4 regions of the Pediococcus parvulus genome follow, and region 3 is predicted to be linked to each of the others. Evidence: predicted binding sites of a transcription regulator. Region 3 holds the regulator's gene; each other region holds the start of a gene.

Region 1 (3,197 bases), 800 kb from region 3:
AGTTGATTTTATGAGTAATACTCTAGACAAAACCAAAAGGAGTGAAGGACAATGTTTGGATGGCTATGGGCTTTAATTATTGGTGGAATTATCGGTGCGCTTGCAGGTGCGATTACAAGTAGAGATTTACCAGCAGGATGGATTGGTAATATTGTAGGAGGACTAGTGGGTGCTTGGTTAGGACAATCCCTTTTGGGAACATGGGGACCTCAGTTAGCAGGAATGGCATTAATTCCCTCGATAATTGGTGCAATTGTGGTTGTGCTAATCGTATCAGCAATTTTTGGAATGAGAAAAACAAAATAAAGAGTGAACGAATTGAAACGGTTAAACAGCTGCATTTAAGATCGATGGAAGCGGGATCGCGATCTCGCAGGAATCGGGGTTAAATGCGGCCGTTTGTTTCAATAAGTTGTCCTAATAAAGAGTGAACGAATTGAAACGGTTAAACAATCTTTTTTTGAGTAAGAAAACAAGCGTATTTCCAGCTTTTTGCTGAAAAATACGCTTGTTTTTGTATGTGGACTTAGGCGTGTGTCACGTCACCAACGGTTTCTTCTTTTTCGGAATAATTATTTTCTTCCTTAATAAGACGTGCACGTTCTTTTTTGTTGTACCATGGAGATGTTGTAAATGCTAAAACATCGTTAATAAGGTAGATTGAACTGTTTACAAACATGGCTAATGTAGCTGAGCCCTGACGGAATGAAATGAACCAAAGGACCATTTGTGCAATTCCTGAAGCAACCCACCAGAAGTATTGGTTGTTGAAACGGAGGAAGCAGATAACACCAGCTGTTAAACTAATTGAAAAACTGATGGCGTCAACCCATGGACGAGGATCATTAGTGAATGTACCGATTAGGTAACCAGAGACAAAGTAAACAACCACTGTTGAAGCTAATGCCACAAACCAAGTTTTACCAGTGAACTTACGAATCTTAGAAACCATGTTAACGTTCCAGTTTGCACTCATCAGAACTGGTAAATCAAGTGTAACAACGTAAGCCAACTGTTCTGCCATACTTAAATAATTTTTTGCTGCAAAACCTGTGATTATAAAACATAATGCAGATAATAATCCTAACCAACCATTAACTGATTTTGCGGCATTGATTGCTAAAATACATAAAACACCTAATGTGGTTCCAATAAATGTAGTAATTGTTAAAGCTGTAATTGGTGAATTCACCAAAGTCATGATTTGACAACCAAGACTGAAAAAGAATAAATAGTAGTTTTGTTGAGGCCAACCCTTTAATTGATGTGCCAAAAAGTGTAAATAATTAGACATTTGCTTATCTTCCTCTCTTGTTTCTATGTATACGGCCGTACACAATATGTTCCGATTTCAAAACCAAACAACACTATATATTGTATCTCGAAATTAAAAAAATGAAAGACTTGATTTTATCTTTTTTTTGCGGTATAGGAAAAGCTACAATTAAATAACGACATTAAAGTTTAAAAAATCTCGAAAGCATTCTAAAATGAAAATAGGAGAGGAAGTGACAAAGATGGACTTTAGTTATTGGGGCAGCATTTGTTTAGCAGTTTTTATCACGTTGTGGCTTACTGATCGGCGTCGATTTTTAAATGGTTATTTTTTGATTGCCGGGCTGATATGTTTTGTGATTGCAGTTTGGCAGTGGCTTGAAGTGACTCAGGCACCTTGGATGCAAGCTATGATGTTGATTACGAGCTTAGTCCTGACTGGAATTATTCCCATTGCTTTAGCCTTTTTTGCACTTGCCTGTGTGCTCTATAGTAGAAGACTTATTCGTTATTCGGGTTCACAACTTGGTTACGTCATGTTAGAAACTATTGGTTTTGTGATTTGGGGCATGCTTATTGTAACCCTACTAAATTCGCTATTTTTTCGTAGTCATCTTATATGGATGATACTTGGTATTTTATTTTTATGGATCGGCTATCTCATGGTTGGTTTTCTTTCATATGCGTTGTCTTCTTTGCTGGACGAATTGCCTATTCTGTATTCTGTGGATTTTATTGTGATTTTGGGAGCGGGTCTACTGGCAGATGGCAGTGTTTCGAGGATTCTCCAGCGACGCCTGGATAAAGGAATTGCAATATACAAACAGCAGCGAAAACGAGGGGCTCACCCGCAATTTGTGGTTTCGGGTGGACAGGGTTCCGATGAAATCATGCCAGAGAGTCGTGCTATGGGCAACTACTTGATAGAAAACGGTATTGCTAAATCTCAAATTATTCAAGAAAATGCTTCAACCTCTACTTATGAGAATTTATATAATTCAGAAATATTAATGACAAAGGAAAAGGTTTTTCATCGAGCCATTTTTGTTACAAACAGTTTTCACGTGTTTCGAGCTGGTGTTATTGCGAAACGATTGCATACAACAATGTCTGGAATTAGTGCGTCGACATCCATCCATTATCTTCCGTTTGCAGCTTTTAGAGAATATTTGGCTTTATTTATGATGTTTAAATGGACAAATGCTATGATTTTGGCTACCCTGACAATTAGCTATTTAATCTACTGGTTATTCGTTTATTAATTAACTTGTGGAACATGGTATAATGTCGTCAAGGAGGAGAAAATCATGACCTTACAATTAAATATTAAGAAGAGCTTAGTTGGGGTAGCTGCTGTTGTTATGCTGTTTTCTTTGGTTGCATGCAGTAATGGTGGACAAAGTGATGCAGCAAGTAGCTCGTCGTCTTCTGCCACTTCAACGCAGACCAACCAAAAAAAGGCCTCAGCTTTATTAAAAAAAGCCCAAAAGCAAATTGAAAATGGACAAACAAGTAATGCACTAGCAACGTTAAAAAAAGCGCAAAGCTTAAACAATAATGATAGTAAAGTAAGTGAATTACTTGCAAATGTTCAAAACTATTTAGCCGCCAAAGAGGCACTGAATAGTGGTGATACTGATTCTGCAAATTCTAGTTTGGCAAAAATGACGTCAGAAAAGACAAACGGGGATGCACTGACTTCACAAGCTAAAGATTTGAGCACCAAATCCGCTCAACTAAAAGAAGCAAATAGGTGGTATCAAAATGCATATGATGCTGTTTCAAATGGGTACTACGAAACAGCTAAAGCGGATTTGGCTAAATTAAATGCGTTGCCTTCATCAGTTAGAGGGATTAAAAACCTTCAAGAGCAAGGAAAAGCTTTAACGAATCAAATAAGTGTTGCAAGTAGTAGCTCGACT
Region 2 (3,197 bases), 680 kb from region 3:
CTAATGTCGGTTCCCAATGTGGTGTATTCTTGTTTGTCATCAATTTCAGAAGGAGTTTGCACCTGCATAATTTCTGAACAGAGATTGCTCATCACAATTTTTCCGTAAATTGGATTGTCGCGGTTAGCGGTATCGACGTTGACAACATATGGATAACCAGATTCTTGCTGTAATTTAGAAAGCTCATTTTCCAGGTCCCGGGCCTTTAATTTTGTTTTCCGAATTTCTGGATTAGCCACCATGTTGTCATACTCTTTTGTGATATCCACATATGAGAATGGTTTGCCGTATACTTTTTCAACTGAGTAGGGACTGAAAAGGTACATGTCTTGGTCTTTTCGTGCTAATTCATAAAACTTATCAGGAACAACGACACCAAGTGACAAAGTTTTAACCCGAATTTTTTCATCTGCGTTTTCTTTTTTAGCAGATAAGAAAGCAATAATGTCAGGGTGGAAAATATTGAGATAAACCACACCAGCTCCTTGTCGTTGACCAAGCTGGTTAGCGTATGAAAAACTGTCTTCCAAAAGTTTCATAACCGGAACAACACCACTTGCAGCGCCCTCAATCCCCTTAATAGGAGCGCCGGCCTCTCGTAAGTTGCTGAGGTTAATTCCGACCCCCCCACCAAGTTTAGACAGTTGCAGTGCTGAATTAATTGTTCGGCCGATAGCATTCATGTCATCTGTTGCCTGGATCAAAAAACAAGAAACCAATTCACCACGATGTTTTCTACCAGCGTTTAAAAAACTGGGGGTTGCGGGTTGGTAACGTTGGTGAATAATTTCATCGGCAATGTTCATTGCTAAGTTTTCGTCACCCTCCGCAAAATAAGTGGCATTCATGGCAACGCGATCAATAAAGTTTTCCAAGTAATAACTATTATCGTTTGTTTTTAACGCATACTGCGCATAAAATTTATAGGCCGCCATGAATGATTGAAAATGAAAGTTCTGCGCATTCAAGTAAGAATAAAGCTTTTCGAGAAACTCTGGTGAATATTTGTTGATGGAATCCTCATCTATGTAGTCATTTTTGATGAGGTAGTCAAAACGAGCTTGCAAGGAATCAAATTTCTTGGTGTTAGGTTTGACATTTTGAGCTAAGAAGGCGGCCAATGCATCATGGTCTTTGTTTAGTGGGATCTGATTATTAACAGGAATGTTAATTTCATTATTTAAATCATAGTATGTGACATCTTTAAGATTCTTGAGACTCATAATTTCACGCCTTTCTGCGATAAATACTAAATTTTAAGTAAATAAAAAACGCCTAGCTGTAATATGCAGCACGTGCGTTTTACCCAGCCTGATAAATATATAGGTTGCTAAATAGCAAGTTGTTTTAAAACGTCAGGTCGAAATCCAGCAATAGGTTCATTACCGTTTGATTCTACAACGGGAACAGCTTGGAATCCACGTGACTTTAAATAGTCGATATAATCAGGATTTGTATTAATATTACGTTCCTTAAAAGGAATGTTATGTTCGCTTAAGAAACGCTTTGTCATCTTACATTGCATACAGTTGTTTTTTGTATAAATTGTTACTTCACTCATGTAATCACCTTCAATTCTCTGTTTCTTTTATGTTTATACGATAGATTCAGTATACAGCATTCAATGTAAAATTCAATGAAAAACCACCATATTTAGTGTGTTTTTTTGATACTACACTAAATGTGGTGGTTTAATAAGGTTTTGAAGCAAAACTTTTTTTGTTCACTTTTTGATGGAGAATCTAACGCTAAGTTAGTTATGTATTAAGCAAGATAATCCTTTATAATAGAACCTATAAAGAAGGAGAAAATAATGACTGAATACTATTATACACAAAATCCAGAAGTTTTACATGAGAAACGACAGTGGCAATTTACATTATTGAATCAAAATTTAACTTTTAATTCTGACAACGGTGTTTTCTCCAAAGCCACGGTTGATTTTGGAACGCGAACTTTACTGGAAGCTTTAAATTTAAAAGAATTTACGGGTGAGGTTTTAGATGTAGGTTGTGGTTATGGGCCGATTGGATTAGCAATTGCCAAGGCAGTTCCAGAAATTCATGTTGATTTGGTTGACGTTAATTTACGGGCGTTGGATTTGTGCAAAGAAAATGCCGAGCAAAATAATATTCATAACGTGACAATTTGGGAATCGGATACGTATGATAAAGTTGAGAAGACCACCTATCAAACTGTTGTTTCTAATCCACCGGTTCGCGCTGGTAAATCAGTTGTCACGAAGATCCTAGTAGAAGCAAAAAATCATTTGCAAGTTGGCGGCTCTTTAATTATTGTTTTACAAAAAAAGCAGGGCGCGCCATCGGCCAAAAAAAAGATGGAACAAGTTTTTGGCAATGCCGAAATTATTCATAAACAAAAAGGTTATTACATCATTAAAAGTGTGAAGGAGTCCCAGTAATGGCGAACGACTTATCTGTTAACCAAGAATTATATTTTATGAGTCTGGCGTATGAAGAAGCCAAAAAAGCTAAAAGCATGGGTGAGGTGCCAATTGGAGCCATAATTGTTCATAAAAATCAAATTGTTGGTCAAGGACATAACTTGCGGGAAAAAGATCAAGATGCCACTGCCCATGCGGAATTGATTGCCATTCAAGAAGCTTGTCATACGTTAAAGAGCTGGCGTCTTTGGGACTGTCAACTCTTTGTCACTATTGAACCATGCATGATGTGCAGTGGTGCAATTATTAATTCTCAATTACCAGAGGTTTATTTTGGAGCGCGGGATCCTAAAGCTGGCATGGTGCAAAGCTTGTATCAGCTTTTGAATGACCGACGATTAAATCATCAAGTGCAAGTTCACGAAGGACTTTTTCAAAAAGAAGCGAGTCAAATTATGCAAAACTTTTTCCGAGAAATTCGGGCTCGAAGAAAAAACATAAAAAAAAGTAAACAAATTAGTAGAAATTCTGAGTAAAATCGAGTATTATTAATAGTGCCGAGAGGCCTTAAGGCAAGGGTGGACTTACGAATTGTGTCAGATCCGGAAGGAAGCAGCACTAAGTCTGATCTGTCTTGTGCCTTAAGTTATTGGGAAATTGATAAACTCTTAGTCAACATGGCTAGGAGCTTTTTATTTAGGTTTATAGAAACGATTGAAGGGAATTCAAAAATGAGTTATCAAGCTTTATATCGTGTTTGGCGACCACAACGTTTCGACGAGATTGTGGGACA
Region 3 (3,197 bases):
CACACTATCAGAGGATAATTCTGCTTTGTGGGCCTCACAGAAAGCTAAAACATCGGCGTCTTCATATACGGAGGACATCAGATTCTGAAACTTAGTATCTAATTTGCGCTTGCTCATAAGTTCTGTTAAGACCTTGCGTACGTTTTCCATATCTACTTATCCTCCTTATGCTGCTTGCGAAGCTCATTTAAACGCTTATTAAGCCGCGCTTGATCATCCTTATTAACCTTAGTAGTAGTTGATGTATTGTCACTTTTGGCCCAGTCAGGAAGCGTTTCTTTAGCCACAACCCTTCTTGATTGAGTAACTTGTTTTCTGGTTGTGGCCTTAGCACTGGCAAAATTCTTAATTTGTAGAATTGCTCCTTCAGGTGTAGTCACATGTGCCCGACTCCAGTTATTGGCCATCGTATCTACCAATTTATTTGGTAATGTGGTAATTTCTCGATCAATAACAATGTATGAGATCAAAATATTGATCACACTAATCGGAAACAGATTACGATCAATTAAGTTTTTCAATAATTGACGTTCACTATACGTGACATAGCCCCCGTGAATCGAGCGTTTCAAATTTTCCAAATAAGTGGCCGGTGCATAGGCTTTTGCGGCCTTGATAAGTTCTTGATCTTCCTTAGTTAAACCGGTGTTATTATTAGCTTTTGCTTTTTCCAATGGCCCTGGAGTATCGACATATTTTTGATTTTGACCCTGATGGGCAGTAAAATTTTTGGCAATCTGTTGTTGCAATTTTTTGGTATTTAATTCAGCCGTTACCAAATCAGTTGCTTGTCCGATTTGACGCGCCATTTCCACTTCATCAAGTCCATACAAAAGATGCTCACTTAAAATTAGTTTCTGCGCCTCATCTACAGAGTCCCACTTGGTAAATCCCTTGCTGAGTAACTCTTTTAATAAACTAAAATCAAAATTTGGATTGCCCAAATTTATTTGTGCTGGCTTACTATCTTGGCCCGCCTTCTTAAATTCAGCTTGTGTTTCACGAATCAAAGAGTTTGGTTCCTTAAGTGCTTGTTCAGAAATATGAAACGCGGTTAAAAAATCGGTTGAAACATTCTTTAAGTCTTTGACATTCGTTTGAATTAACTTAAAGTGATCAGCCAATTCAGAAAAGCGACGTTCTCCCACTGCTTCTAGCAGTAGGCTACTTAATAAATCATCTTTGAAAAAACTATCCGGCAAAACCGGTTTTCCAAGTTGGTATACAAAAAAGTGTCCAAGCGAGTCTTCACCCTCATAGGACTTCAATAAACCAATTCCTTCAAGCTTTTGCCGACTTGTATAGAACTCTGGCAAATCACAGTTCAGAATGTCTAATAATTCCAAATGAGACTTTCTTTCTGAACGCATTCCAACTGGATTCATTTCAGTCCAGAGAGTTAAAAACAGACTAAACGCCTTGGCACCAATAATTGGTTGATATAAATAAGTGAGCACTTTTTGATCAAAATTACTCAAATACGCCTGCTGGGTAACTAAAAAGCCATCCTTAGGACTTAAATTTGCCCATCCCTCATTCATTACGCCTCGCCACCATCATCTTTATCTTTATGCGTGGTTGGTTTCTTCACTTTCTTGTCCTTTGCCATCATATCTTTAAGTTCTTTCATAAACACATTCATATCTTTAAATTGTCGATAAACGCTCGCAAACCGGATATAGGCAATTTCATCTACTTTAGCAAGTATATTCATCACATACTCACCAATGATTTGACTAGAAACTTCATTTTCGCCTAAACCACGAACTTTATTTTCAACCTCATCAACAATTTTCGACATTTCATCCGCACCGACTGGTCGTTTCTCAGCCGCACGAATAAGCCCACGAAGAATCTTCTCTCGATTAAATTCTTCTCGGGTACCATTTTTCTTAATCACCAATAACGGTGAAGCTTCAATTCGTTCAAATGTTGTAAATCTAAATCCGCATGCTTCACATTCTCTTCGACGCCGAATAACTCGTCCATCATCAGTAGGACGGCTATCAACGACACGTGAACCATTATGGTGACAGTGTGGACATCTCATGGGCCTTTTACCTCCACTTACTAACGTAACTTCCTATTGTCAAGCCATTTTAACACTTGACGGTGGGTTTCTTCAATAGACCGACCGTTGTCAATCACAATATCAGCCATTTCAATCTTCTTTTTTTGTGACCATTGACTCAAAACTCTTTGCCGAGCTTCTTTATCTGAAAGACCATCCCGTTGTTTCAACCGCTCCAACTGAACAGCTGACGAACTGGTGACAACCATGATTTGATCAACTAATGATTGGTACCCTTGCTCTAAAAGTAACGGAGCATCTAAAACAATTAGGTTGTCGGAGCCTTTTTTGAGCGTTCGAATTTGAAATTCAATTTCAACTCTGATTGCTGGTTGCATAAGCTCATTTAGTTTTTTCAGAGCTTCAGAATCAGAAAAAACTAGATTTCCAAGTTTCTTTCGATTGAGGACATCGCCTTCAAAAATTTGATTTCCAAAAGTTTGTCGCAATCTTTGTGTTACTGGCTGCCCCGGTGCCACAATCTTGCGCGCAACTATATCTGCATCAATGACCGGGAAACCTAATTCTTTCAAATACTGGCTGACGGTGGATTTACCTGTAGCAATGCTACCAGTCAGACCTAATACAATTGCCATTAGTTATCAACTTCAATCAATTTTTGACAAAACGGACAAAAATGGGTACCACGTTGAGAAACCTTAATTCGTTCAATTAGCGTTCCGCAACGTTCACAAGGTTCCCCAGTACGTTGATAAACATGGAGTTGATTTTGAAAGCTTCCTGCATGACCACTAGCATCCAAATATGAAAAAACGGTTGTTCCCTTTGCTTTAATGGCTAAGTCCAGTTCATCAAAGATTTTTTGCCTAAGAGTCACAATTTTGCCAACCGGTACTGTATTAGTCGGTTGTAAAGGGTGAATTTTGGCCAACCACAAAACCTCATCACAGTAAATATTTCCTAACCCGGCAATCATATTTTGATCAAGTAAAAATGCTTTAATTGCCTTGTGATGCTTTCTCATTGTGGTTGTTAAATAATCAATGCTCAACGTTTCCGGCGTCGGTTCGGGACCAATCGTTTTAAGTCCAGCAACCGAATATTCTTCGCCAGTAGGCACTACCACCATTCGACCAAATTTTCTTGTATCGTTGTACCGTAATTC
Region 4 (3,197 bases), 530 kb from region 3:
AAACTGCTTCGAGAGCTTTCGGATTTTGCGTCAAATTCGGATATTCACAGTAATGGATAAAACCACCCGAAGCGTATTTAGGAAAGTCCTGTTCAAAGGTTAATTTTTCAAATGGGGTCGGATGTTTACGGACGTCATAGTGAAAACTATTTGTGTAATATTCTTTATCTGTCACATTGGCCACTTTACCAAACTTCGCAATGTCGTCACGACAAAAAGTATCCGTCAAGGACTCAGCTGGCGTGGAGTATAAACTATAATGATAACCACTGGCCTGAGCCCACTCATCACATTTCTGTCGCATGGCTTTCACAACTTTTTCTGCAAATTCGTGCGCTTGGGCATTGTGCTCCCAGTTTTCACCATAAAACACAGTGCACACTTCGTATAACCCGATGTATCCTAACGAAACAGTCGCCCGTTGATTCTTAAATAAGTCATCTACATTCCCATCGGCCGGTAATCGTTTGCCAAATGCCCCATACATATACAGTAATGGTGCATTTTTTGGCTGTGCTTCTTTCGTGCGTTCAATACGATAGGCTAAGGCTTGGTGACACAAATTCATCCGTTCATCAAAAATCTCCCAGAATAACTTTTGATCACCATTAGCAGACAACGCCAACCGAGGTAGGTTTAGCGTGACGACGCCTAGATTCATTCGGCCTGAGTTTACTTCTTTGCCGTTTTCATCATGCCATCCCTGTAAAAATGACCGACACCCCATTGGTGTTTTGAAACTGCCCGTTAATTCCTTGATCTTGTCGTACATTAAAAGATCTGGATACATTCGCTTCGTTGAACATTCAACTGCTAGTTGTTTAATATCGTAATTGGGATCAGTTGGCCGTAAATTTAAGCCACGTTTCAACGTGAAAATTAACTTTGGAAAAATAGCCGTTCGATGCTCTGTTCCCAGACCCTTGATCCGAATTTCCAGAATTGATTTTTGAATTTCTCGTTCAATCCAACTAGTGCCCAGACCAAAGTTAACGGTGGTAAACGGTGTCTGCCCTTGTGAAGAATATAAAGTGTTGATTTCATATTCCAGTGCCTGCATGGCATCGTAAATGTCCTTACGTGTTTTTGCTTTGGCATAAGCCGCTTGTTTATCAGCAGCCACCCACTTTTTGGCATCAGTTAAGTGTTTTTGATAATTAATCTCCGCATAAGGAGCCAAAAGCTGATCAATTCGGTTGGCGGAACAGCCACCATACTGAAGTGAAGCCACGTTCGCAATGATTTGTGCCATCTGGGCCGTAGCGGTTTGAATGGAGCGTGGCGAATCTACTTCGGCATTACCAATTTTGTAGCCATTTTTTAACATGCCATCAAAATCGATCAAACAGCAGTTAGTTTCGGGAGTCACGGGTGAATAGTCCAAGTCATGCCAGTGAATATCACCCCGCAAATGAGCTTTAGCTACTAATTCTGGCAACATTTTAAGTCCCATCGCCCGACTGGCAGCGCCAGCCTCCAAATCTCGTTGCGTATTAAAGATGGTGCTATCTTTATTGGCATTTTCATGGACAACTTCGGCATCCCGTTCAAAAACTTTTTCAATTCTTTTTTGCACATTCGTGGCATCGGCAAATTTTTGCTGATCAGCTAAATAAAAATCTCGATACTTTTGGGCTGCTTCAGCGAATCCCTGATTTTTTAATTGGGTCAGAACAGCATCATGAATATCACGCGTTTGAATAACTGTTTGATCATGAAACTGATCATACAAAGCCTCATAAATTAATTCTCTGTCACTTTCATCTGGTAAAACCTTGGATAAGCTAAAAATTAACTTATAAGGATGAAACTTGGCCGTTTCGCCATCTCTTTTTTGAATTGGAATTGTTCGTAATAGTCCTAATTTGTCTTTAATTGTTGATATCATATTGTACCTCCTACTGCTTTATATATTATCTATTATTGTGTTTTAGTAAGTAAAATACCACAACTTGTTGTGATTTTATCTTATGTGCACACTATATATAGTAGTCCTTTTGAGTTCGTTTGTGTATCACTTTTTTAGTCGATTTTCTAACCAAATATCCACAATGCCGTTTCGCCGCAGATTAGCGACCCAAACTTTTTTTATTTATTTGAAAGCCTTCCCACTTTGGGTACAAAAAAAGGATTATGACAAAAACTAAATTTTTGTCATGATCCTTTGCTTAAATTTTTATTACGTCGATCAAACTTTATTGAAGTGCTGTAACTACTTCAAGTGTTGCTGAGAAATAATTCTTTTTTTCAATCTTCTTTGGCAATTGTTTAGCCGTCTTCTTTTGCAAACTAGTGTATTTCATTGTTTTTGCTGCAAAGTTAACCGGAGCAGTAAAGGCCGTATTGGTGTAACTATGAACAGCTCTTCCAGTCAAAGTGTAAACAGCTGTAATCTTCTTACGTTTGTTAAAGAAATTCAATTGTTTCTTTAACGCGTTTTTTGTCACGCTATCTTTGCTGATTTTATAAGTTTGTGCTAACCGCCATGGCACTCGGCAAGCATTATAACCATACTCATCATCTTGTGCACTCTCGATTTGATAAGCCTTGAATGCCGAAAGTTTGATGCTCTTGCCAGTTACCTTGATGAAATCAGGGAACAAGCCAGACTTGTGACGCGCACTTAACTTCTTAACTGCTACCTGGCTTTGTTTGGCTACTTTTGTCCAGGTGCTATCTTTGGTGTAACTTGCAAATGTCTTGAAGTATCCCGTCATCAAATCAGACGTCCGAAGTTTACTCTTATCATAGCTGCTGGTTGCCCAGTTACCCATTTTTGGCAAGTAAGTGGTTGTATTAATTTCTCGTTTTTTGATAGCCTTTAACAAAGTCTTGGCCGCTGCTTTGTAATTTGTTTTCTTACTTCCCCATTTTTTATCAGCTAAAATGAGTGAATAAGCAATATCCAAGTCACCATCGGTCGCACTATTTTTCTCTGAACCAACACTCTTCAATTTTCCTGAACGACTCGCTTGTCGCCACGTCATAAGAGCATCTTTACTGGAAATTCGATGGGCACGATAATAAGCGTACATTTGATTATATGTGGTGTGCGTATTTGCACCCTTTTTAGCAGCTAAAACAGTTGCCAACATGCCATATCCTTGACCTTCGGAAGTGACGTAAGTTGCCCCTGATCCATTATTGTTCTTCACATACTTTTGAGATTTTCCACCTACATAAGCTTTCTTCCACTG

What was found. The regulator NrdR, encoded in region 3, represses ribonucleotide reductase genes. The targets are predictions, from matches to a motif close to ACACNATATATNGTGT.
Region 1: the regulator NrdR is predicted to act here: its motif matches at 1,365-1,380, upstream of pnuC (nicotinamide riboside transporter PnuC).
Region 2: the regulator NrdR is predicted to act here: its motif matches at 1,645-1,660, upstream of AB3217_RS03065 (redoxin NrdH).
Region 4: the regulator NrdR is predicted to act here: its motif matches at 1,977-1,992, upstream of nrdD (anaerobic ribonucleoside-triphosphate reductase).

Annotation. Positions count from the first base shown of each region.
Region 1 is NZ_OZ061292.1:527,602-530,798, forward strand. It holds gene AB3217_RS02460 (GlsB/YeaQ/YmgE family stress response membrane protein) at 52-306, shown strand; gene pnuC (nicotinamide riboside transporter PnuC) at 527-1,294, opposite strand; gene AB3217_RS02470 (YdcF family protein) at 1,491-2,537, shown strand; gene AB3217_RS02475 (hypothetical protein) at 2,583-3,197, shown strand, end outside.
Region 2 is NZ_OZ061292.1:647,184-650,380, forward strand. It holds gene nrdE (class 1b ribonucleoside-diphosphate reductase subunit alpha) at 1-1,223, opposite strand, end outside; gene AB3217_RS03065 (redoxin NrdH) at 1,331-1,561, opposite strand; gene AB3217_RS03070 (class I SAM-dependent methyltransferase) at 1,814-2,422, shown strand; gene tadA (tRNA adenosine(34) deaminase TadA) at 2,422-2,940, shown strand; RNA gene ffs (signal recognition particle sRNA small type) at 2,969-3,055, shown strand; gene dnaX (DNA polymerase III subunit gamma/tau) at 3,136-3,197, shown strand, end outside.
Region 3 is NZ_OZ061292.1:1,330,018-1,333,214, forward strand. It holds gene dnaI (primosomal protein DnaI) at 1-150, opposite strand, end outside; gene AB3217_RS06525 (replication initiation and membrane attachment family protein) at 153-1,541, opposite strand; gene nrdR (transcriptional regulator NrdR) at 1,541-2,050, opposite strand; gene coaE (dephospho-CoA kinase) at 2,071-2,667, opposite strand; gene mutM (bifunctional DNA-formamidopyrimidine glycosylase/DNA-(apurinic or apyrimidinic site) lyase) at 2,667-3,197, opposite strand, start outside.
Region 4 is NZ_OZ061292.1:1,861,929-1,865,125, forward strand. It holds gene nrdD (anaerobic ribonucleoside-triphosphate reductase) at 1-1,888, opposite strand, end outside; gene AB3217_RS09420 (glycosyl hydrolase family 8) at 2,196-3,197, opposite strand, start outside.